2 regions of the Caballeronia sp. LZ043 genome follow, and region 2 is predicted to be linked to the other one. Evidence: predicted binding sites of a transcription regulator. Region 2 holds the regulator's gene; the other holds the start of a gene.
What was found. Region 2 encodes FliA, which starts transcription of late flagellar genes. Its sites were predicted from a motif close to CTAAAGTTTNNNNNNNNNNNGCCGNTA; they were not measured.

Region 1 (12,107 bases), 2.7 Mb from region 2:
TGTTTTGGCCACATTTTCGAGGGCGATTGTTCTTTGCTAGGGAAAGTCCTGATGGAAGCGTGTTTTTTTGCAGTGAAGCACGCGCGAAACCCCGAACAGCAAGGCATTTGACCGGGTTTTCCGCACTGCACGAACGTACGGTACGTGTAAAAATGGCGTCCTCGCGTGCGCTGGCGCACCTTTTTACCGGGCCGAACCGTTATAAAGACGGTGTACGGATCGTTCATCGAGTGTAGAAATCCGACGCGAGCACACAGGGCGACAGTGAGACCGAACGCCCAGGCCGGGAAAAGCGCCGTGTTCGAAGCAGTGACCGGAGGGCATCAGCGTTTTTTTATGTTGCTGGACATCGCAACAACGCCGCCGTTCCGGAGCAGCAGGTGCAGGTTCTCGAATTCAAACGCATGGCCGCTGCGCAGGGGCGCAGGGGAGAAGATCATGAAAAGCTTGAACTTCCTGACCCATCAGGAGATTTTCAACAGCGCCGTACAGCATCTGTTCATGCAGGGACAAGCCGCATTGCTCCCGCATGGCGGCGGCGCCTATCGCGGTTACTGCGGCGGCTGCCCTGTCGGCCGGTTCATCAGGCCGCGCGACTACATCACGGCGATGGAAGGCGTGCCCATCCGCTACATCGCAAAACCGCCCGAGCATGTGCCGGCCTATATGGATGTCGGTGTCGCGGCGCTCAAGCGCGCGCTGCTACGTGCGCGCATCAACGTGTTCGATCCCAATACCGTCGAATTGCTCTCTTGCCTGCAGAACGTGCACGACGTCTTCGGCAAGTGGGAATGGCGCGAGCGTCTTTCGTCGATCGCACGTCAGTTCGGGCTTTCGGCCGAACTTCTGAAAACGGCTGCCTGAGCACAGTAGGTGTAGTGATGTTGAGCCCGATGAAGATGTTGAGCCCGAAGGACATTTACGACCGCGTCAGCACGCATTTGCTGACCCAGCGCGCGGTGTCCGAAGATGACAATGGATCCTGCCGCCTGCGCAGCCCGGAAGGCCGCAAGTGCGCGATTGGTTCGCTCGTGCGTGACGATCTGTACGAGGCGGCGCTGGAAGGTGTCGGCATTTCCTACTACCGGCATGCGCAGGATGGCGAGCTGATGCGCGCGCTCTACGCGTCGAATGTGAACGCCTACGATCCCAACATCATTGATTTGCTGATCGAACTCGAACAGGTTCACGACGACGCCGACGTGGAAGAGTGGCCGCATCTGCTGGCGGCGCTCGGCAGGCGGCACGCGTTCGTCTGACGCCGGTTTCTCTCACGTACAAGCAACAAGGCGGTGCGCCCTCACGGGTCGCACCGCCTTTTTGCCATGCAAGCCGAGGAATTGCGGCTCCCCGACTTGCACGCGATGCTTAGTGCATCTTCTTCGGCAGCATCTGGCTGCGCAGGCGCTTGCGCAGACGCGCGACGGCAGCTGCCTTCTTGCGCTTGCGCGCGGTGGTCGGCTTTTCGTACGACTGGCGCTCGCGCAGTTCGGCGATGGTGCCGTTGCGCTCGATGGTGCGGCGGAAACGCCGAATCGCGACATCGAACGGCTCGTTTTCTTTGAGGACGATAGTGGTCATGTAAATCCTGGTTTGCTAAACGTATTTCTAAGCGCGCGACGACAAAATCGCCGCGCCCCGGCACTCCGATCGTCCACCGGACGCGGCGCTGGATCACACCAGACAGCCCGCCGCGACGGACACGAGCAAAGCGGCCACGGAGGCCGGAACAGAGAGAGTTGGGATTCAGCCGCCGAAGCGGCATGCGCATTCGAAGAACGACGTGAACGCGCGTTTCGGAGCCGTCCGCCGCCGGATGTTGACGTTGTCGATTTTGACTTGGTCATTCGGCTGCGAAGGCAGGAAAACGGGCACATTTCTCGATTCGGGCGCGATGTTACCAGAACAGCGCGCCGCTGCCAACACTTCGCACCGCCCAACTCCTTGATGTGACAGATTATTTCTGCCACGCACTGGCTTCGTCGAGCAGTTCGACATCTTCGCTCGACAGGACAAGGCGCGTCGCGGCCGCGAGGCTTTCCAGTTGTGCCACGGACGTGGCGCTCGCGATCGGCGCCGTGATACTTGGCCGCGCGATGAGCCACGCGAGCGAGATCGTCGCGGGTGTCGTGTCGTTGCGCTTCGCGACTTCGTCGAGTGCATCAAGGATTTTCAGGCCGCGTGCATCCAGATATTTCTCGACGCGCGAGCCGCGCGCCTTGTTCTGCGTATCCGCCTTCGAGCGGTACTTGCCCGACAGAAAGCCGCTTGCGAGCGCGTAGTAAGGCACGACTGCCACGTCATTTTTCTGCACGACCGGCTCGAGTCCGGTCTCATAGCCTTCGCGATCGTACAAGTTGTATTCCGGCTGAAGGATCTGATAGGCGGGCAGGCCCGAATCCTTCGCGACCTTCAAGACTTCCTCCAGACGCTCGCCCGTATAGTTCGACGCGCCGATCACCCTCACCTTCCCCGCCTGGATCAGCTTCTGATAGGCGTTGAGCGTCTCGTCGAGCGGGGTGGCCTCGTCATCGTGATGCGAGAAATAGACATCGATGTAATCGGTCTTCAGGCGTCGGAGCGAATCGTCGGCGGCCGCGGCGATGTTCGCCGCCGTCAGCCCCGGGCGCGTGCTGAGCTTGCCCACCTTCGTCGCGAGCACGATCTTGTGGCGCTTGCCGCTCTCCTTGAACCACTTGCCGATGATCGTCTCGGATTCACCGCCCTGATGACCTTCGACCCAGGCGGAATAAACGTCGGCGGTATCGATGAAATTAAGACCGTGGTCGACAAATGCATCGAGGATGGAAAACGACGTGCGTTCATCGGCGGTCCAGCCAAATACATTGCCGCCAAAAACTAAAGGCGCGACTTTCAATTCCGATATACCGACATTACGTGTCTGCATGAATGCTCCGAATCCGCGTGGAAGAGGGACTAAAAAGCATACGCGTGATTCGGAAGGCTTGCTGGGCGGGCCTTCGAAGGCTTTCGACACTATTCGTTACACAAATCGGTTAGCCCGGCCTTAAGTTTTTTTCGAGTGGCCCGATAACCTCAAGTAGGCGGCCGGCTATCACCGAGCGCAGGACCGCCAGGCAACAACTCGGTGCCATTAGCCAAAGCCAGATTAGTCTCCCAGGAGAGAACAAATGATCGGTATCAATAGCAATATCAACTCGCTGGTTGCTCAGCAGAACCTCAACAGCACGCAAAGCGCGCTGTCTTCGGCGATCACCCGCCTCTCGTCGGGCAAGCGCATCAACAGCGCGGCCGACGATGCAGCAGGCCAGGCAATCGCCTCGCGCATGACCTCGCAGATCAACGGTTTGAACCAAGGTGTGTCGAACGCCAACGACGGCGTCTCGATGACCCAGACGGCTGCTTCGGGCCTGTCGCAGATCTCGGACAACCTGCAACGTATTCGCCAGCTGGCCGTGCAGGCTTCGAGCGGCTCGCTCTCGTCGAGCGACCAGGCTTCGCTGCAAAAGGAAGTGACGCAGCGTATCGCTGAAGTGAACCGTATTGCTTCGCAAACGACCTACAACGGCACGAACGTGCTCGACGGCTCGGCTGGCACCGTGTCGTTCCAGGTTGGCGCGAACGTCGGCCAGACCATCGGTATCGATCTGAGCAACGGCGTGTCGGCTGCTCAACTCGGTGGCGGTCTGCCGCAGAAGGGCGCGACGATCGGCACGCTGTCGGGCCTGAGCCTGACGAGCGCGGGTGCTGCAACGACGGGTACGGCCAAGGCCGACATCACGTCGATCAACGTGCTGGCTGACGGCAAGGGCGGCTTCACGTTCACCGACCAGAACAACCAGGCGCTGTCGAGCGCGGCAACGACCGCCCTGTTCTCGGGTACGACCACCGGCACGGGCACAGCGCTCTCGCTGACGGCAAAGGGTGCGCTGGTTGGCGCCTCGACGACCCAAACGGCTGCAATCAAGGCCGCCTCGGCTGCGAACGTGCAAACGACGACGACGACGTATGCCGCCGCCGACACGAAGCTCGGCGCAACGATCGACCTCGATGCGAACGGTCTGCTTCCGGATCTGTCGGGCGCGGGCACGGGTGCAGCCACGGACATCACCGGCATCAATGTCTATGCCGATGGCAACGGCGGCTACAAGTTCAAGACGGTCGCCAACGGCACGGAAAGCGGCTCGTACCTGTCCACGGCCGACGCAAGCAAGCTCTTCACGCAAACGCCCAATGCCGGCGGTGTCGCAACCCTGACGGGCACGGCGCTGACGACGACCACCGGCGGCGCGGACCAAACGGACATCACGGCCGTTCAGAACGACGCAGCTAACGTCGCCACCGCCACCACGACCTCGCCGACGACCAAGCTCGGCAGCGTGTCGATCTCGCTCAAGGCCGATGGCACGGTCGCTGGCTCGGCAGACACGCCGGCCTACAGCAGCGTCAACATCTATGGCGACGGCGCTGGCGGCTTCACCTTCAAGGGTGTGGATGCAAACGGCGCGGAAACCGACATCAGCGCGTCGGTGACCGGTCTGTTCGACACGACCGGCGGCACGCTGACCGGCAAGGGCGCGCTTGCGGACAACGCAAACGCCACGGGCGCCGCTGACGGCATCGCTCAAGCCAATGCGCAGAACGTTCCCCCGAAGGTCTCCGACATCGACCTGACGAAGGCCAACGGCGCGAACCTGGCGATCGAATCGATCGACAACGCCCTCGACAGCGTCAACTCGATTCAAGCTGACCTCGGCGCCGCACAGAACCGTTTCTCGTCGATCGCTTCGACGCAGACGGCTCAGTCGACCAACCTGTCGTCGGCACAGTCGCAGATCACCGACGCGAACTTCGCGCAGGAAACCGCGAACCTGTCGAAGGCTCAAGTGCTGCAACAAGCTGGTATCTCGGTGCTGGCTCAAGCGAACTCGATGCCCCAGCAAGTTCTGAAGCTCCTCGGCTAAGCATCACGGCCGACGCTGTAACCGGCGCGCATCAGCCAGTACAATGCGCGCCGGAAGCAACAAAGCAGCAAAGCAGTCAGCGCAAAGGGAGCTCGTCTCCCTGTGCGCGTTTTCGGAAGATGACGACTTCCGCCTCATTCCAAACGATCGCGAAGTAATACGAGCGGAGCACACATGACCACCGTAGCCACGACATCGGGTTCCACTGTCGATCCGACCAGCGCCGTACAACAGGCCGCACAGTCGATCATCAGCGGTTCCACCAACTCGACGATGGACGTGAACTCGCTCGTCACCGCGATCGTCAACGCGAAGGTCGCAGGCCAGACCGACGCGCTCAACAACAAGAAGACCGCCGACAACACGCAGCTCACCGCGATCGGCACGCTCAAGTCCGTGCTGTCGCTGCTGCAAAGCTCGATCACGAATCTCGCCAACGGCAAGACGCTCGGCTCGTTCACCGCCACCGCCGACGGCAAGGGCCTCACCGGCAGCGCCGACACCACGGCCGTGGCCGGCAGCTACGCGGTCAACGTGCAGAACATCGCCTCGGCGCAATCGCTCACGTCCGGCACGTTCTCGACCACCGACGCGCTCGGCACCGGCTCGATCACGCTGAAGGTCGGCAACAACAGCAGCACCATCAAGCTCGACAGCAGCAACAACACGCTGTCGGGCATCGTGTCGGCGATCAACTCGGCGTCCGACAATCCCGGCGTCACCGCGACCATCGTCAACGGCTCGGACGGCGCGCACCTCGTGCTGCGCTCCACGTCGACGGGTCTCGGCAATCAGATCGGCGTCGATGTCACCGCGGACAGCAGCACCTCCGCCATCAACAAGCTTCAGGTCAGCTCGTCCACCACGACCACCGATCCGGACCCGACCGACCCGACCAAGACCATCACCGTTCCCGAACACACCACCATCAGCAGCACCAACGGCTGGACGCAATCCAGCGCGGGGGTGGACTCGCACCTGACGGTGGCCGGCACGCCGGTCACGAGTTCGAGCAACACGATCAAGGAAGCGGTGACGGGCGTCACGATGAACATCACCGCGGACTCCGTCGGCACGACGCAGACGCTCACGATCGGCCAGGACGTCACCGGCCAGAAGACCGCCATCGATGCCTTCGTCACCGCCTACAACAACTTCATCAGCACGGCGTCGTCGCTGACGTCGTTCGATTCGACCGCCAGCTCGCAAGGCGCGCTGCTCGGCGACTCGATGATGAACACCATCAAGAATACGATCTCCAGCACGATCAGCAAGGGCATCGGCGTCGGCACGGGCAAGGTGAACCTGGCGTCGATCGGCATCACGCTGCAGCCGGACGGCACGCTTTCGACCGACGAAGACGCGCTCACCAACGCGCTCACCAACAGCAGCGGCACGGTCGCCTCGCTCTTCAACACGACCGACGGCGTGGCCGCGCAGTTGAACACGAGCCTGACGGCGTTCCTGCAGACCGGCGGCATCATCGACACGCGCACGACCGCGCTCAACGACGACCTGACCAGCATCGCCGATCAGCAGACGCAGCTCACCGCGTACACCGCGCAGCTGACCACCTCGTACAACGACCAGTTCACGGCGCTCAACTCGTTGATGTCGTCGATGGCCACGCAGTCGAGCTATCTGACCGCCCTCTTCGGCGGCACCAACAGCGCCGGCGCGCTGGCCACCAACAAGAGCTAAGGACCGGACATGAACCAGCACGAACTGATTCAGGAAGCCTGGTCGCTGACCGAGGCCATCGAAACGGCAGTGGGCAACGAAGACTGGGCGCGCGCCGCCGAGCTGACCGAAGCGCGCGCACCGCTCGTCATGGCGCTGCGGGCCGAGCAGCCGGCGGAGTCGCTCGCGGTCATCCGCAAGATCCAGGCGAGCATCGATGCTGTTGCATCGCGCGCGCAGATGGCGCAGACGGCGCTCGCCGCGAACTATCGCCGTTCGATGGACGGCGCCAAGGCCGCAAGCCGCTATCAACAAGCCGCGCGCTTCTAAAGTTTTCAGCTGCCGCGCCGATAACACAAGAACAACAAGAACAACGCGCCGATGTCGGGCGCGCTGCTTCGCTCTTGATGCCCGCCTCGCGCGGGCATTCTTATTTGTGGCGGGGCTTGAGCTGTCGGGCTTTATCGACCCAGCGTCAGCGCCAGATAGGCCGCATACAGCACGCCGTTCCCGAGCAGCGCCCACAGCACCACGCCATTCGGCTTCGCATTGAAGCGCAGCCACGCCGCCGCCGCCAGCGTGATCAACACGCCGGTCAGCACTTCGACACGCGGTTCCCACGGCGTCAGCATGATGCCGATCGCGGGCAGCAAGGTGCCCTGGAACACCATCGCGCCCGTGATGTTGCCGAACGCGAGCGTGTCCTTCCCTCTGCGCGCCCACAGGATGCTGTTCACCTTCTCGGGCAATTCGGTGGCGATCGGAATGATGATCAGCGACAGCAGCAGCGCGGAGATTCCAAGCGCCTGCGACACCCCTTCGACGCCGTGAATGAAGCCCTTCGCGCCGCCCACCAGCAACACGATGCCGACCAGGAACTGCAGCATGATGCTGCCCATGGACGTCTTCAATCCCAGGCGCGAAGCGAACAGCGCCTCAGGCGCTTCGGTGCCGTGTCCGCTTTCGACCAGGTTCGCCGAGGCCCTGAACGTCGAGATGACATACATGACGTATAGCCCGACGAGGCCCGCCGCGAACATCGCTCGCACGGGCCATGCGTGATGCGGGATGAACATCGCCGCGCACGCGATCAAAAACGCAAACAGGAAGAAGTTGAGATCCCGCGTGAAGCCGCTGCGCTCCGGCACGATCCGTCCTTGCAAGCCGCGCGACTTGAGCACCGCAATCGTCATCAGGCAGGTGGAGAGCGTTGCGAGCATCAGCGGCGCACCGAGAATCGCGCCGACGCCGATTTCCTCGTTGACCGCGCGACTGGGCGTGCCGCCGAGCAAGGCGATGATCGGCACCGTGGTTTCGGGCAGCGCGGTGCCGACGGCAGCGAACAGCGAGCCGGTCACGCCTTCGGAAATGCCGAGCCGCTCGCCGAGATGTTCGAGCGCGTTGGTGAAGAGTTCGGACGCGATCAGGATGATCGCGAGCATCAGTGCGAGTTCGATGAAGAGCATCGTCATGCGGCACCTCGCATGAAGCAATGCGACGAACGCGGCGGAAGCGCCGAAAGACGCGTGAGAAGGAGACGTTGTAGTTGTAGGGACACGATCTTTCCACGGCCGGACGCTGAGCGAACCACGATGCACCACGCGCCGTCCGGCCAGGAACGACGCAGTGCATCGATGGTCTCGCCAAACCGGTCCGGTCGAACGCGCCACGGCAGCAGGGCCGAGGATGTTGACGCGTTCTCCTTCGCGCACGAAGGAAGGCTACTCCCCAAAGACGGCGCAAGTGTAGCCCGATGCCTCCGGTTTCGGCAAGCCGCGCCTTCTCGCCTGGCTCATGGCAGGAATATGCGTATGCGGATCGAATCGTTGTCGATGCAACGAGCATTCGCTATGCTGGCCGCGCCGGGCGCGCTGCTTGCTGCGCCTGCCGACCGTCATCGGACCTGATCCGCCAACAAGAACGAAACGCCGTGTGACCATCGGGTCACGGGAGATCTCATGCGCCTGACACTCGTCGCCGCCGCTGCCGCGGCCATCCTGCTCGCCGCGCCGGGCATCGCGCTGTCCAAGCCGCTCACCATCTGCACCGAAGCGAGCCCGGACGGCTTCGACGTCGTGCAGTTCAATTCGCTCGTGACCACCAACGCTTCCGCCGATGTCATCTTCAACACGCTCGTCGCCTACGACGAAGCCGCGAAGAAGGTCGCGCCCGCGCTCGCCGAGAAGTGGGACGTGAGCAGCGACGGCCTCACGTACACCTTCCATCTGCGTCCGAACGTGCAGTTCCAGACGACCGAGTGGTTCAAGCCGACGCGGGCGCTCGACGCCGACGACGTCGTGTTCACCTTCTCGCGCATGCTCGACGACAGCAACCCGTGGCACAAGGTCGCGGGCGCAAGCGGCTTTCCGCATGCGCAGTCGATGGGCCTCGTGAAGCTCATCAAGGCCGTGACGAAGGTTGATGACCACACCGTGAAATTCGAACTCAACGAGCCCAACGCCACCTTCGTGCCGATCCTCACGATGGGTTTCGCCTCCATCTATTCGGCCGAATACGCCGACAAGCTGCTGAAGGCGAACCAGCAGACCGACCTGAACAGCAAGCCGGTGGGCACCGGTCCGTTCGCACTGAAGAGCTATACGAAGGACTCGGTGATCCGTTACGACGTGAACCCGGCCTACTGGGGACCGAAGCCGAAGATCGACCGGCTGATCTACGCGATCACGCCGGACGCGGCCGTGCGCGCGCAGAAGATCAAGGCGGGTGAATGCCAGATCGCGCTTTCGCCGAAGCCGCAGGACGTCACCGACGCAAAGAAGGACCACGCGCTGAAAGTGAGCGAAACGCCGGCCTTCATGACCGCGTTCGTTGCGCTCAATACGGAGAAGAAGCCGCTCGACAATCCCAAGGTGCGGCAGGCGATCAACATGGCGTTCGATCGCACGACCTACATGAAGACCGTGTTCGACAACACCGGCACGGCCGCGGTGAATCCGTATCCGCCGAACACGTGGAGCTACGACAAGAACATCGCGGCCTACAAATACTCGCCCGATGCCGCGAAGAAGCTGCTCGCCGAAGCGGGCTTTCCGAACGGCTTCGACACGACCATCTGGGTGCGTCCGAACGGCAGCGTGCTGAACCCGAATCCGAAGGTCGGCGCCGAGTTGCTGCAGGCGGACCTTGCGAAGATCGGCGTGAAGGCGCAGGTGAAAGTGATCGAGTGGGGTGAGCTGATCCGCTCGGCGAAGCTTGGCCAGCACGACATGCTCTTCATGGGCTGGGCAGGCGACAACGGCGACCCCGACAACTATCTGTCGCCGCTGTTCAGTTGCAACGCGGTGAAGTCCGGCATCAACTTCGCGCGCTACTGCGACCCGCAACTCGACAAGCTCATCGCCGACGGCAAGGCGACGCCGGATGTCGCCAAACGCACGCAGTCGTACGATGGCGCGCAGAATATCATTCACGATCAGGCGCTGTGGATTCCGCTCGTCTATCCGACTGCCGCCGCACTCACGCGCGCCAACGTCAGCGGCTTCAACGTGAGCCCGTTCGGGCGGCTGAACCTGGGTGGCGTGTCGGTGCAGTAAATGCCGGTCAGGCCGGCGCGAAGCGGATCACACCGTCATCGCCGGTTCGGCGCCTGAGCGTTCCATCGAGCCAGAGCACATGCAGGTGCGCAAGCGCCTCGCCGAGCGCGAACGTCATCTGATGGATGTCGAGCTTGCGCTTGAACATTAACGGCACGATATCGGCGGCGCTGCACGGCTTCTCCATGCACGCCTCGCGCACTTCCGCCAGACGCGCGCGATGATGGTCGCGCAGTTGCGCGATGCGCGTCCGCACGCCCCGAAACGGCTTGCCGTGTGACGGCAGCGCGAGCGTCTCCGCGGGCATCGGCTCGTAGCGGCCAAGCGATTCCAGAAACAGCGCCAGCGGATTGCTTTCCGGTTCCAGCGCGAACACGGAGACGTTCGTCGAGATGCGCGGCAACACCATGTCGCCTGAAATCAGCAGCTTGTCCGCCGCGCAGAACAGCGCGCTATGCTCCGGCGAATGGCCGAAGCCCGCGACCACCGTCCAGTCGCGCCCGCCGATGCGGATGACATCGTTGTCGCGAATGCGGCGGTATTCATGCGGAATGGAAGGGACCAGGGTCGGATAGTAGCTGTCGCGCTTGCGCAGCGCGTCGAGCGAGGCTTCGTCGGTCAGGCCGTGCGCCGCGAAATGCGCCGCCGCGCGCTCGCCGCCCGCATTCGAGCCGTCGCCCGCGGCCATCACGCGGCCCATCGCATACTCGCCGAGCGAAATCCACAAGCGCACGTTCCAGCGCTGCCTGTCGCCGCCCTTGCAGATCCAGTCGGCGAGGCCAAGATGGTCCGGATGACAGTGCGTGACGATCACACGCAGCACCGGTAGGCCATCGAGCACGGTATCGAACACCCGTTCCCAGTTCGCGCGAATGGTCTCGTTCGAAATCCCGCAATCGACCACGGTCCAGCCCTGCTCGCCGTCGATCTCGTCACGCAGCAGCCAGAGGTTGATGTGATCGAGTGCGAACGGCAACGCCATGCGCAGCCAGAACACACCCGGCGCGACTTCCTTGACGCCGCCGGCCTCCGGCAATTCGTCCGAAAAAACATAGTCGAGCTGGCTTTCGAGTGCGTTCATTCGGTCCTTGCCTCCGGGTTTGCGCCGCGTTGCAATCTGGCGAAGTTGACGATAACGTAAACGTCCATTCTAACGTTGCGTGCGCTTTTGCGCTGCCGGCCGCGATGACTCAACCGACGCACTACACCATCACCGACCTGGCGCGCGAGTTCGACGTCACGCCGCGCGCCATTCGTTTCTACGAAGATCAGGGCTTGCTCGCGCCGCAGCGCGCGGGGTCGAACGGCTTGCGGCGCGTGTATTCGCCGCGCGACCGCACGCGTCTGAAGCTCACGTTGCGCGGCAAGCGCCTCGGCTTCACGCTATCGGAAATCCGCACGCTGCTCGATCTGTACGACTCGCCCACCGGCACGAACACGCAGCTGCAGGCTTTCGTCGATACCATCGCGGCGCACCGGGAAGTGCTCGAACGTCAGCTGGAAGACCTGAACACGACGCTGGCCGAACTCGCCGCCTACGAGGAACAGGGCCGCGCGCTGCTCACGGCGGGCACGGAAAAGCGTCCGCGCAAGCCCAGGGCGGCATGAACTGATTGCATCGGAGGCGCACGCCGGCATGAATCACTTCCCCAAGCTGCTCTCGTCGCAAATCGGCTTCGACGTCGCGCAGACGATGCTCGAAGGATTCGATCGCCATTACCGCGTGTTCCGCGACGCCGCCATCCGCGCCAAGCCGCTGTTCGAGCGCGGCGACTGGCCGGCCTTGCAGCAGTTGGCGCGCGATCGCATCGCGTCCTACGACGAGCGCGTGGCGGAATGCGTGATGCGGCTCGAGGACGAATATGACGCCGAGAACATCGATGACGACGTCTGGCAGCAGATCAAGCTGCACTACATCGGCCTGTTG
Region 2 (12,107 bases):
AATTGATCTTCCTGCGTATCCAGCCCGCTCTTCACGTAGCTGCCGCGCGTGCCGTGAACCGCAAAACGCGGCGGCTCGAGCGCCGCGAGCGCGCTTGCGTGCAGGATCACTTGCTTGTCGTCGTAGCCGAGCACGAGATGTACGTAATCCGGTGCATGCGCGTGATCGCGATGCGTCTTGACGAACGCCGTCACCGTCTCCGGTGCGCCGAACAAGGTCAGCGCCTGGTCGATCAAATGCGGCCCCAGATCGAACAGCAGACCGCCGCCGCGCGCCGCTTCCTCGCGCCAGCGTTGCGGAACCTTGGGGCGGAAGCGGTCGAAGTGCGATTCGTAGTGCGCGATGCGCCCGAGCCGCCCGCTTTCGATCAAGCCGCGCAACGTCATGAAATCGCCGTCCCAGCGGCGATTGTGGAACGGGGCGAACAGCAGCCCCTTCTGGCGGGCAAGATCGGCAAGCGTGCGGGCATCGGCGGCGCTGAGCGTGACGGGTTTGTCGACCACCACATGCTTGCCCGCCGACAGCGCGCGGTGCGCGAGGTCGAAGTGCGTGTCGTTCGGCGTCGCGATGACGACGCACTGAAGGCCCGGAACGGCCAGCAGCGCGTCGAGGTCCGCCACGATTTGCGCGTCGGGATAGTCGGCCTGTGCGCGCTCGGCCTGGCTGGTCGCGATGGCGGTCACTTCGGCGCGGCCGCAATGCTCGATGACGGGCGCGTGAAACGTCGCGCCGGCGAGGCCATAGCCCATTACGCCGACTTTCAGTGCTGAACTCATGCGGGCATCCTGTCGTGGAAAGCGGTTTGATATTGTGGCACGCCCGCAGCCCGTGCTTCACGCCCTCCGACCGTAAGCAGGGCCGGAACCGGGCGCTTGGCATCGTGTTAACATCGCGCACTCCTTCATGCGGCGGCTGCATGCCGCGCGCCTCAGAATCCAAAGCCCAGAACGATGTCCGCAGGTCTGAACGCCGCGCAAAACGAAGCCGTGCGCTATCTCGATGGTCCCTGTCTCGTGCTCGCCGGCGCAGGCAGCGGCAAGACACGCGTGATCACGCAGAAGATCGCGCATCTGATCGAGGGGCGCGGCTTCGAGCCGAGGCACATCGCCGCGCTCACGTTCACGAACAAAGCCGCGCTCGAAATGCGCGAGCGCACCGCCAAGCTGCTCGAAGGCAAGACGCTCACGGCACCGGGCAAGGAAGGCCGCCGGATTCCTGTCAATCAGTTGACCATCTGCACGTTTCACTCGCTCGGCGTACAGATCATGCGGCAGGAGGCGGAGCACGTCGGCCTGAAGCCGCAGTTCTCGATCATGGACTCCGACGATTGTTTCGGCATGGTCCAGGAGCAGCTCGGCACCACGGACAAGGGGCTGATCCGCAAGATCCAATCGATCATCTCGCTGTGGAAGAACGCGATGGTGTCGCCCGATCAGGCGTCGGTGCTCGCCAGCAACGAGGATGAACATCAGGCAGCGATTGTCTATCGCAGCTACGCGGCCACGCTGCATGCCTATCAGGCGCTCGATTTCGACGATCTGATCCTGCGCCCGGCGCAACTGTTCGCGCAGAACGAGCAGGTGCGCGACAAGTGGCAGAACCGTCTGCGCTACCTGCTGATCGACGAGTACCAGGACACCAACACCTGCCAGTACGAACTGGTGAAGCTGCTGGCCGGACCGCGCGCCGCGTTCACGGCCGTGGGCGACGACGATCAGGCCATCTACGGCTGGCGCGGCGCGACGATCGAGAATCTCGCGCAGCTCGGCAAGGACTTTCCGAAGCTGCACGTCATCAAGCTGGAGCAGAACTATCGCTCGACGGTGCGCATCCTGACCGCGGCGAACAACGTCATCGCCAACAATCCGAAACTGTTCGAGAAGAAGTTGTGGTCCGAGCACGGCATGGGCGACACGATCACCGTCACCGGCTGCAACGACGAAGAGCATGAGGCGGAATCCGTCGTGTTCCGGCTCTCGGCGCACAAGTTCGAGCGACGCACGCAGTTCCGCGATTACGCGATTCTCTATCGCGGCAACTTCCAGGCGCGCATCTTCGAACAGGTGCTGCGCCGTGAACGCATTCCGTATGTGCTGTCGGGCGGGCAATCGTTCTTCGACAAGGCCGAGATCAAGGATCTGATCGCGTATCTGCGGCTGATCGCGAATCCCGACGACGATCCTGCGTTCATCCGCGCGATCACGACGCCGCGCCGGGGCGTCGGCAACACGACGCTCGAAGCGCTCGGGGCGTTCGCGGGCGCGGCGAAGGTGTCGCTGTTCGAGGCCGTGTTCATGGGCGGCATCGAGGCGCGTCTGTCGGCGCGGCAGGTCGAGCCGCTGCGCACGTTCTGCGAGTGGATACGCCGGCTGTCCGACCGCGCCGCGCGCGATCCGGCCAGCGAAGTCCTCGATGACATGATGGAGGCCATTCACTACGAGTCGTATCTCTACGATGCCTACGATGAACGGCAGGCGCAGTCGAAGTGGCAGAACGTGCTCGAGTTCCTCGAATGGCTGAAGCGCAAGGGCACCAAGCCCGAAGCCGCGCCGGGCACGGAGCAGACCGGCTTCGACACCGCCGACGGTCTCGCCGACGAAGGCAAGAACCTGCTCGGACTGATCCAGACCGTCGCGCTGATGTCGATGCTCGAAGGCAAGGAAGAGGATCCGGATGCGGTGCGCCTGTCGACGGTGCATGCGTCGAAGGGGCTGGAGTATCCGCACGTGTTCCTGGTGGGTGTCGAGGAAGGCATCATGCCGCATCGCGGCGGCTCGGACGAAGACACGCCCGTCGATGATGCGCGCATCGAGGAAGAACGCCGTTTGATGTATGTCGCGATCACGCGGGCGCAGCGCAGCCTGCATCTGAACTGGTGCAAGAAACGCAAGCGGGCGCGGGAGACGGTGGTGTGCGAACCGTCGCGCTTCATTCCCGAGATGCTGCTCGACGACGCGCCGCCGCCGACTGCCGATGAAGCGCCGCTGTCGCCGAAGGACCGGATGGCGATGCTCAAGGCGATGCTGCAGAAGAGCTGATCGCCGCTGTCGGGTTCATTCAGTGCATTCGAAAAAAACCCTGCGACACTCGCGTGCGCAGGGTTCTTTGCTTTGCGGCCTGGCCTCTTACTTCGACGCGTTCACCATGTAGTCGACGGCGGCCTTGACATCGGCGTCCGGCGCATTCGATCCGCCCTTCGGCGGCATCGCGCCCTTGCCGTGCAGCGCGTAGTTGTAGACGGTGTCCATCGGCTCTTTCAGACGCGGCGCCCAGGCAGCCTTGTCGCCGAACTTCGGGGCGCCGAGCACGCCGGCCGCGTGACACGCCTGGCAGACCTGCTCGTAGAGCGCCTTGCCGGCTTGCGCGGCGTCGGCGCTTTGGGCGCCCGCGGCCGGAGCCGGCGCGGCCTGCGGTACCGACGCCAACGCGGCGACGGCGGCTGCGGCCTGTGCGTTGTCGTTGGAACTCGCGGCCGCCGGTGCGGAAGCAGCGCCGGCTGCGCTTGCCGCGGCGCCCGGCGCCGGTTGCGCGGGTTCCGCGAACTTGGCGCCGCCGTTGTTTGCCATGTAGACGACAGCGCGCGCGATTTCGAAGTCGCTGTAGTCGTCGGGATTCGTGCCGCCGCGGGCGGGCATCGCGCCCTTGCCGTTGAGCGCGTTGTGCAGCAGCGTGTCGTAGCCTTCGCTGATGCGCGGCGCCCACGCGCCGGCATCGCCGAACTTGGGCGCGCCGGCGGTGCCGGCGGCGTGACAGGCGGAGCAGACGGCCTTGAAGACTTCCTCGCCGGTTTTGTAGACGCGCGGGGCATTGGCGTCGCGGACATCGACCTGGGCGGCGGGCGCGATGCGCTCCTTCACGGAGGCTTCGATATCGGTGCCTGCGCCGGTGCGCGTCGAGTTGTTCACATAGACGGCGAGCAGAATGATGATGGCGACTGGAATGCCGAATCCCGCAATGATCGCGACGATGAGTTGACCAGGCGTCTTGATCGGGGCTCCGTGGGGTGCTTCGCTCATGCTTGTCTCGTCTCCCGTTTTTTGGTGTGAGTCGGTTCAGTGACAGCGTGACAGCTACCGCATGCATTGCCTTGGCGCTCAGACCGTGCGCCGAGACAAGCCGTGGGGAAAGGCTCGGTCGATTATAGACGGAACGTTTGGACGGCGGCACAGGGCAGCAGCACGACCGGACGGGCGTTTACCCGAATCGTGTGATGCTTGTGGCGCACGCGGGCATTGAGATTGCACCGCCGCGCGATGGACGGAGTCATGGAAAACAGGTATCCTCTCGGATTCGCGTGGGCCTTGCAGCTGGCTTTCTTTGAGCCGCTTGCCTTGTTACCTTGTCAAATAAGCAGCCCACCGCCGATGCGCCCGTAGCTCAATGGATAGAGTACTGCCCTCCGAAGGCAGGGGTTGCTGGTTCGATCCCAGCCGGGCGCACCAATCTCAAGCCCCCCGCTACCCCCCACCCGTCGTCCCCCATCCGAACTCCAGTTCCGCCAGCCATCTCCGGTAAGCCACCGACATCCGGTCGCACTTCTGATGCAACTCCGCATCGAGTTCCAGCGGCAAGCGCTTCGGCCATTGCGATTCGACGATCGGCGTGTCCTGCAGCAGGATCTCCATATTGAAGTCATAAAGCTCCCGATCGCTGTGCGTCGAGTCGTCTTCATGAACGGAGACGAGCCACGCCCGCGTTTCCGTCTCCGACACCGGCGACGCCACCAGCATGATGTGCAGCGCGCCCTGCCCGCCGGCGGCCATCTTCGTGAGGCTCGCAATCAACGGCCGCCTGACGCGATACACATAGTCGATCATCGCGCCGTCGTCCTGCCCCGGCATGCCGGCTGGTTGCCAGTAACGGCACTGCCGCGCTTCGAGACCGCCATCGACCGGAACGACTTCGTAATCGGGCACCTCGGTATGCGCCTGCTCGCCCAGAATCCCCGCGTGCACGAAAGAGAAATGGGCCATGTCGAGAAAATTCTCGACCACTCTCGGCGCCGATGACCTCACCGTCTGCGGTGCGAGATTGATGCGACGCCCGCCGGGCACATCGGCATCCGGATAAAAATCGAGCGCATACTCGGGCTCGCCGAAACACATCCAGACCACGCCGTACTTTTCGTCGCTGACAAAGGTCGTCGCGCAGGCGCGTTTCGGCGGACGCAGTGCGGGATTCGACGGGATATGCAGACACTGCCCCTCGATGTCATACCGCCAGCCGTGATAGGGACACGTGATCCAGTCGCGCGATACCGATCCGAGCGACAGTTGCGCCCCGCGATGCGGACAGTAGTCGCGCCACACATGCGCCGCGCCGAGACTGTCCCGCCACACGACGATGCGCTCATCCGCGACGATGAATCCTCGCGCCCCGCCCTCCGGCACGTCCTCACTGTTGCAGACCGCCAGCCATTCGCCTTGCAGGGAAGAAGCGTTGTTGTGCATTGTCATCAGCCGTAAGCAGGAAGACCGGGAAGAGTCAAAGAGTCCGCATTCGCCCCAACCGATCCTGCAGCGAGATCGCAAAAAGTAGCAGAATAGCGGGTCGCGCGACGGTGCAACCCGATGCACACCTTCACAGCGCCTCCCGCGACCGGGCCGCACATACGAGACAGCAGCACACCATAACAGCAAGAAATCACCAGCCAGGGGTTCATATGGAGCAGGCGCATCAACCGGCACGCCGGATCCAGGCTTTCATCGGGTCCGGGCACCGGAGTCCCGAACGGGAGCAGGCCACGCTTCGTGTCTGGATGGGAACAGCGGTGCTGCTCGCGTATGGCCTCTTCGCTTTGTGGCGCCCGTCGCACGATGCGTCGATGGTCGTGCGGCTCGTCGCCCTCTATGTGTCTTACGGCGCCCTGACGCTATTGGTCGTGAGCCGCGCGAGCGCCATGTCCGGAACGCGCCTGACGCTCACGACCATCGCCGATCAGGCCTTGCTCGGACTCGCGCTCGCGGCTGGCGGCGCCAGCGCGCTGCCGCTCATCTGGGTGATGTTCTGGTTCCTGATCGGCTCGGGATGCCGGTATGGCAAGCGCACGCTCGCGGTGTCCTGTACGACGGCGCTCATCGTGGTGATCGCGCTCGGCCTCGGGCAACCTTGGTGGCATGCCAACCTGCCGGCCGCGATCGGCCTGGGATTGAGCGTGCTGGGGGCTTCGGTGTATCTGAGCGTGCTCGTCGACCGGCTCGGCAAGCTCAATCTGGATCTCGCGCGCCAGGCGTCCACCGATCCGCTCACCGGCCTCTCGAATCGCTATGCGCTGGAGAAGATCGTCAATCGGGCGATGGCCGCGCCACCAACCAGCCAGGACGGCCACGACGCCGATGACGCCACCGCCCTGCTGCTGATCGACCTCGACGGTTTCAAGGAAGTGAACGACACCTACGGACACGCCGTCGGCGATGTGCTGCTGCAATCGTTCGCGCATCAACTCGAGGCGCGCCTGCGCAGGACCGATACCATCGCCCGGCTCGGCGGCGACGAATTCGTCGTGCTCGCGCATCAGGTGCGGGACCGCTCGGCGGTGCTCGCCGTGGCCGACAGCATCCACTCGGCGCTCGCCGCCATCACGTCGGTGCAGGAGCGGGCGGTATCGGTATCGGCGAGCATCGGCGCCTGCCTGCTGTCCGGCGCGACGATCGCGCGCCCGTCCGACATGAACACCGTGCTGCGCGCCGCCGACCGCGCCATGTATCGCGCCAAGAGTCTGGGCGCCGGCAAGACCGTGTTCGCCGAAACCCACGATTTCGAAACCAGCTAAACAAATGGCCCGCATCGCTGCGGGCCATTCGTCTCATGCGTCACGCGTCGAACGTCAGACTTACGCTTCGGCGCCGGTCCACGCCTGCTCGCGCAGCTTCGTGCGCAGACGCGCCACGGCCTGGCTGTGCAGCTGGCACACGCGCGACTCGCTCACTTCCATTACCGCGCCAATCTCGCGCAGGTTCAGGCCGCGCTCGTAGTACAGGCTCATCAGCAGCTTCTCGCGTTCCGGCAGCCGGTCGATGGCTTCGATCAGCGCGCCGCGCAGGCTGTCGTCCATCAGCGCGGACAGCGGATCCGAACGGTCGACGCAATAGCGGTCGAGGAACGGCTCGTCATCGGCGGAACGGTCGAAGTCTTCGTAATAGATCAGCTGCGCGCCGTGCAGGTCCTGCAACATCGACTGATATTCGTCGAGCGGCATCTTCATGTGTTCGGCGATCTCGGTCTCGCTGGCGGACCGGCCGAGGTTCTGCTCGACCTTGTGCACCGCCGATTCCACTTCGCGCGACGTCTTGCGCATGCTGCGCGGCAGCCAGTCGTTGGCGCGCAGCTCGTCGAGCATCGCGCCGCGAATCCGCTGGCTCGCATACGTCTCGAACTGCGCGCCCTGGTCTTCCTTGTAGCGGCCGGCCGCGTCCAGCAAGCCGATCATGCCGGCCTGGATGAGATCGTCGAGATCGACGCTCGCCGGCATCTTGGCGACGAGCTGAAGCCCCAGCCGGCGAACGAGCGGTGCATATTTCGTCAGCGTTTCGGACTGTGAGAGTTTGCCTTGGGCGTTATACATCTTGGTCACCTATCTTGATCACATCGACGCCGTGCTGCTCATGGCCATTTCGTGAAGCGCGGCCGCACGATGCGCCGTCTCCCGTCCGCCCTGCTCAGAGTCGCCAACCGGAATTCGCGCGTCCGCCTGGCCGTTCGCCGCACGCGCATACGGCGCGGGGCGCATCGGCCAGTGCAGGAGCTCCGCCGCAATCGCGCGGTAGTCGCGTGCCGCGGCCGTGGCCGGGAATGCTTCGACAGCGCAGCGTGAGAGTTCCTTTGCCCGAGCGACGCGCGCATCCTCGGACACATATCCCGCCTGCACCAGCGACACAGCCAGATACCGGCTTGCGACGCCCGACAGGTTGTCGAACGCGACCGCCGCATCGGCCGGGTTCTGCACGTGATTGATCAGCACGCGGAACTGGCCGATCGCATGGGCGTAGTGCAGACGCTTCATGCACGCATACGCCTCGGTGATCGCCGACGCGGCCACCCGCGTCACGACGAGAAAGTCATGCGCCTGCGCCGCGAGCGACGAGAGCGCGCCATACCGGTCCAGCTGCGCGTCGATCAGCACGATGTCCGCCGGACCGTCCAGCAACGCACGGCATTGCGCGGCGTCATGGCTGATGCGTTCATCACGCGGCGCCGCGAGCAGCGAAAAGCCGAACGGCGTGCGCCCGGCGGCCTCCGCGAGCGTGCTGCGGCCCGTCATCACCGCGGCAGCCGCGCCTGCATCCTCGATGCCGGTGAGTCGGCTGGCCGACGCCGCGTTGCGGTGCTCGTCGATCACAAGCACATCCTTGCCATGTACCGACAGCGCCGCGCCGAGATTCACCACCGTCGACGTGCAACCGATTCCCGCCGGGCCGCCCACGACCGCCACCACACGCGAGCCAGCTCGCGTGAGGAGCCGTCGCAGACCTTCTGCCTGGTCGAGCACGAACTTATCCAAAGTGCACCCCATGCATGTCGGTCGAGGCACGCGCGGACAGCGCGGAGAGCAGCGCGGGGACTTCTTCTTCGTTCGGCACGAACGGCGAGCCGTCGCGCGGAATGCAGAACGCGCTCTTGATGAGAAAACGCTTGGTCGCGACGTACAGGTTCTCCGGCACTTTCTGTCCGGTCGAGACGTAATGCACCGGCAGCTTGTAGCGGATCACCGTGTCGAGCACGCCGCCGAGATTGGTGGCTTCATCGAGCTTGGTCAGGATGCAGCCCGCGAGCGGCGGCTGGTCCGGCGCGCTCTTGTAGGCCTGCACGACTTCGTTCAGCGTGTCGCCGTGGCTCGTCGCGTTGAGCAGCAGGATGCGCTGCACCGGATGGCCCGCGCCGCACAGCATCGCAATCTGGTCGGAGACCATGCGGTCGCGCTGGCTCATGCCGATCGTGTCGATCAGCACGATATGTTTGTTACGCAGTTCGGACAGCGCCAGTTGCAGGTCGGCGCCGTCCTTCACCGCGTGCACCGACACGCCCAGGATCTTGCCGAAGATGCGCAGTTGCTCGTGCGCGCCGATCCGGTAGCTGTCGGTCGTGAGCAGCGCGACCTTGCTGGCGCCGAAGCGCATCACGCAGCGCGCCGCAAGCTTCGCCGTGGTGGTCGTCTTGCCGACGCCCGTCGGGCCCATCAGTGCGAACACGCCGCCGCGCTCCATCAGCGCGTCTTCGCTGTCCATCACCGGAATGTTGTTTTCGAGGACTTGCTGCACCCATTCGAGCGCGCCTTCGACAGTCTCCATCTCCGGCATGTTGTCCATCACCATGCGCACGAGCTGCGCCGAGAAACCGGCCGAGAACAGGCGCTTGGTCAGCGCGCCGCCCGTCGGGTTGCGGCGCTGGCGCTCGCTCCACATCAGGCCGGCGAAGTGCTCTTCCATCATCTCGCGCATCGACGAGAGTTCGTTCATCACCGTGTCGTTGACGACCTGCTGCATGCGCGCCCGGATCGCCTCGGTCACGACCGCCGCCGCATTCGCGGGCAGGCCTTCGAAGACGCTTTCCGGCGTGGCGGGCGCGGCGCCCGGCGCCGGCGTTTCAGCGTGCGGCGCGCTCGTGTTGATCTTGTGCGCAGCGCGGCGGGCTGCGACCTGCGCGGCTTCGCGCGCCCAGTCGGGCGTTTCGACCTTCTGCTGCACGGCCGGCTGCGAGACCGGTTGTGAGACCGGCTGCGGCGCCGCTTCGGCCCGGGCCGGCTGCTGCTGACGCAGCGCAAACTTGCCGGCTTCGGATTCGGTCGACCGGGCGGTCGACTGGACCGGCGCCTGCGACAGCGTCGTCACCGGCACGCCCATGCCGCGCGCAATCGCGGCCGACGGCGTGAGCGGGCGGTTCGACGGCATCGACGCCTGTTGCGCCAGGCGCTTCGCATGCTCGATCAGCCACGGGTTGGTGTCGGCCATCGTGCGGGACGTGTCGTCGGCGGAGGATGCGAAGTCGTCTTCGTCATCGGCACTCGCGCCGAACACGGAGGAAAACACATCGCCGTTCACGTAGGGGTTCGTGGCTGCCTGCTGTTTCACCGGGATCGCTGCCGCCGCCGCGGCCAGCGCCGCGCGCGACGCGCCGCCCGAACGCACCGCCTGCTCCTGCGCGGCGGGCGAGATCGAAGCGATGTCGCTGTCCGCGACCGCGACGATTTCGACCGAGCCGTCGTCCAGCGTGCGATTCGACAACACCACGGCATCGGGACCGAGCGTTTCACGAACCTGGCGCAGTGCGTCACGGCTGTTCGCGCCGATGAATTTACGAATGTTCAAACTTGCCCCCGATGAGGTGTGATACGGCGATCGTTGCGAGCGAACCGGTCTGTCTGCTTGCCGGTCCCGCTTTTCAGTGAAGCCATTATTGCGAAGTTCCCCTTGGGTCCATCGCTGGATAAAGGGTGGGAAAAAGGGGTATTTCGGCTGATGGACAGTTCGGGGCCCGAACACGGCGCGCCCGCCGCAGCCAAATGTTCCCGGGCGGCGTGTGGCCGAAGGCGCGGCCGAACGCGTAAGCTGGAGGGCACGTCGCTCACCGTCCGGCACCTCTCCGGCATCGAACCGAGGCGTTTCCGGACATTTCAAGGAGACTTCATCGCATGACGTCCGCTGCTTCCGCTGCTCCGTCCGCCGCTCCCGAAAGCCAGACGACCGGCGCCCGTCTCGTCGTCGATGCGCTCGTTCATCACGGCGTCGAGCGCGTGTTCTGCGTGCCCGGCGAGAGCTTCCTCGCGGTGCTCGACGCGCTGCACGACGAAACCGCGCACATCCAGACCATCGTCTGCCGCCACGAGGCCGGCGCGGCGAACATGGCGGAGGCGGTCGGCAAGCTGACCGGACGTCCGGGCGTGGCGATCGTCACGCGCGGGCCCGGCGCGACGCACGCGTCGATCGGCGTGCACACCGCGTTTCAGGATTCGACGCCGATGCTGCTGCTCATCGGCCAGTGCGCGCGCGATCACATGGACCGCGAGGCGTTCCAGGAGATCGATTACCGGCGCATGTTCGGGCAGATGGCGAAGTGGGTCGCGCAGATCGACGACCCGCGCCGCGTGCCGGAATACCTGAGTCACGCGTTTCACGTCACGACGGCCGGGCGTCCCGGGCCGGTCGTGCTCGCGCTGCCGGAAGACATGCTCACCGAGACGCTCGCCGCCATCCCGCCGCTGCCGCGCTACCAGCGCGTGGCGGCCGCGCCCGCGCCGGCGCAGATGGAACGCCTGCGCGAGCTGCTCGGCAACGCACGGAAGCCGTTCGTGATCGCGGGCGGCAGCGGCTGGACGGAGGAAGCCACGCAGGACTTCGCGCGCTTCGTCGAGCAATGGCAGTTGCCGGCGGGCTGCGCATTCCGCTATCAGGACACGCTGTCGAACGAGCATCCGAACTATGCCGGCGATGTCGGGCTCGGCATCAACCCGGCGCTCGCCGCGCGCGTGCGCGACGCCGATGTGCTCTTCGTGCTCGGCCCGCGCTTGGGCGAATCGACGACGGGCGGTTACGCGCTGATCGACATCCCGAAGCCGAGGCAGACGCTGATCCACGTACACCAGGGCGCGGAGGAACTCGGGCGCGTGTACCACGCCGATTTGCCGATCGTCTCGGGCATGCCGGAAATCGCGGCGATGCTGGCCGCGCTGCCGCCGCCGCCTTCCATCGCGTGGGCCGGCGAGGACGAAGCGGCACACGCTGCGTATCTCGACTGGCGCGAGCCGCGCCCGATGCTCGGCGATGTCCAGCTCGGCGAGATCATGCGCCAGCTTGCCCAGACCCTTCCCGCCGACGCCATTCTCACCAACGGCGCCGGCAACTATGCGACGTGGCTGCATCGGCATTACTCGTACCGGCAGTTTCGCTCGCAGGTCGCGCCCACCAGCGGCGCGATGGGCTATGGCGTGCCTGCCGCGATCGCCGCGAAGTCGCTGTACCCGGAGCGCACGGTGATCGCGTTCGCAGGCGACGGCTGCTTCATGATGTCGAGCCACGAGCTGGCCACGGCCATGCAATATGAATTGCCGGTGATCTTCATCGTCGTCAACAACGGCCAGTACGGGACCATCCGCATGCATCAGGAACGGCACT

Region 1: QCE64_RS00485 (flagellin) is a predicted target of FliA. The motif match lies at 3,028-3,054, and genes of this name have one in related genera.

Annotation. Positions count from the first base shown of each region.
Region 1 is NZ_JARUXT010000001.1:93,630-105,736, reverse strand. It holds gene QCE64_RS00505 (hypothetical protein) at 439-864, shown strand; gene QCE64_RS00500 (hypothetical protein) at 894-1,259, shown strand; gene rpsU (30S ribosomal protein S21) at 1,369-1,581, opposite strand; gene QCE64_RS00490 (aldo/keto reductase) at 1,958-2,908, opposite strand; gene QCE64_RS00485 (flagellin) at 3,153-4,946, shown strand; gene fliD (flagellar filament capping protein FliD) at 5,121-6,647, shown strand; gene QCE64_RS00475 (flagellar protein FliT) at 6,657-6,956, shown strand; gene QCE64_RS00470 (sodium:calcium antiporter) at 7,088-8,098, opposite strand; yybP-ykoY riboswitch at 8,196-8,373, opposite strand; gene QCE64_RS00465 (ABC transporter substrate-binding protein) at 8,585-10,180, shown strand; gene QCE64_RS00460 (MBL fold metallo-hydrolase) at 10,188-11,261, opposite strand; gene QCE64_RS00455 (MerR family DNA-binding transcriptional regulator) at 11,366-11,788, shown strand; gene aceK (bifunctional isocitrate dehydrogenase kinase/phosphatase) at 11,817-12,107, shown strand, end outside.
Region 2 is NZ_JARUXT010000001.1:2,762,985-2,775,091, forward strand. It holds gene QCE64_RS12675 (oxidoreductase) at 1-776, opposite strand, end outside; gene QCE64_RS12680 (UvrD-helicase domain-containing protein) at 951-3,038, shown strand; gene QCE64_RS12685 (c-type cytochrome) at 3,126-4,016, opposite strand; tRNA gene QCE64_RS12690 (tRNA-Arg) at 4,367-4,442, shown strand; gene QCE64_RS12695 (aromatic ring-hydroxylating dioxygenase subunit alpha) at 4,458-5,450, opposite strand; gene QCE64_RS12700 (GGDEF domain-containing protein) at 5,759-6,772, shown strand; gene QCE64_RS12705 (RNA polymerase sigma factor FliA) at 6,833-7,564, opposite strand; gene QCE64_RS12710 (MinD/ParA family protein) at 7,583-8,500, opposite strand; gene flhF (flagellar biosynthesis protein FlhF) at 8,493-10,304, opposite strand; gene QCE64_RS12720 (thiamine pyrophosphate-binding protein) at 10,628-12,107, shown strand, end outside.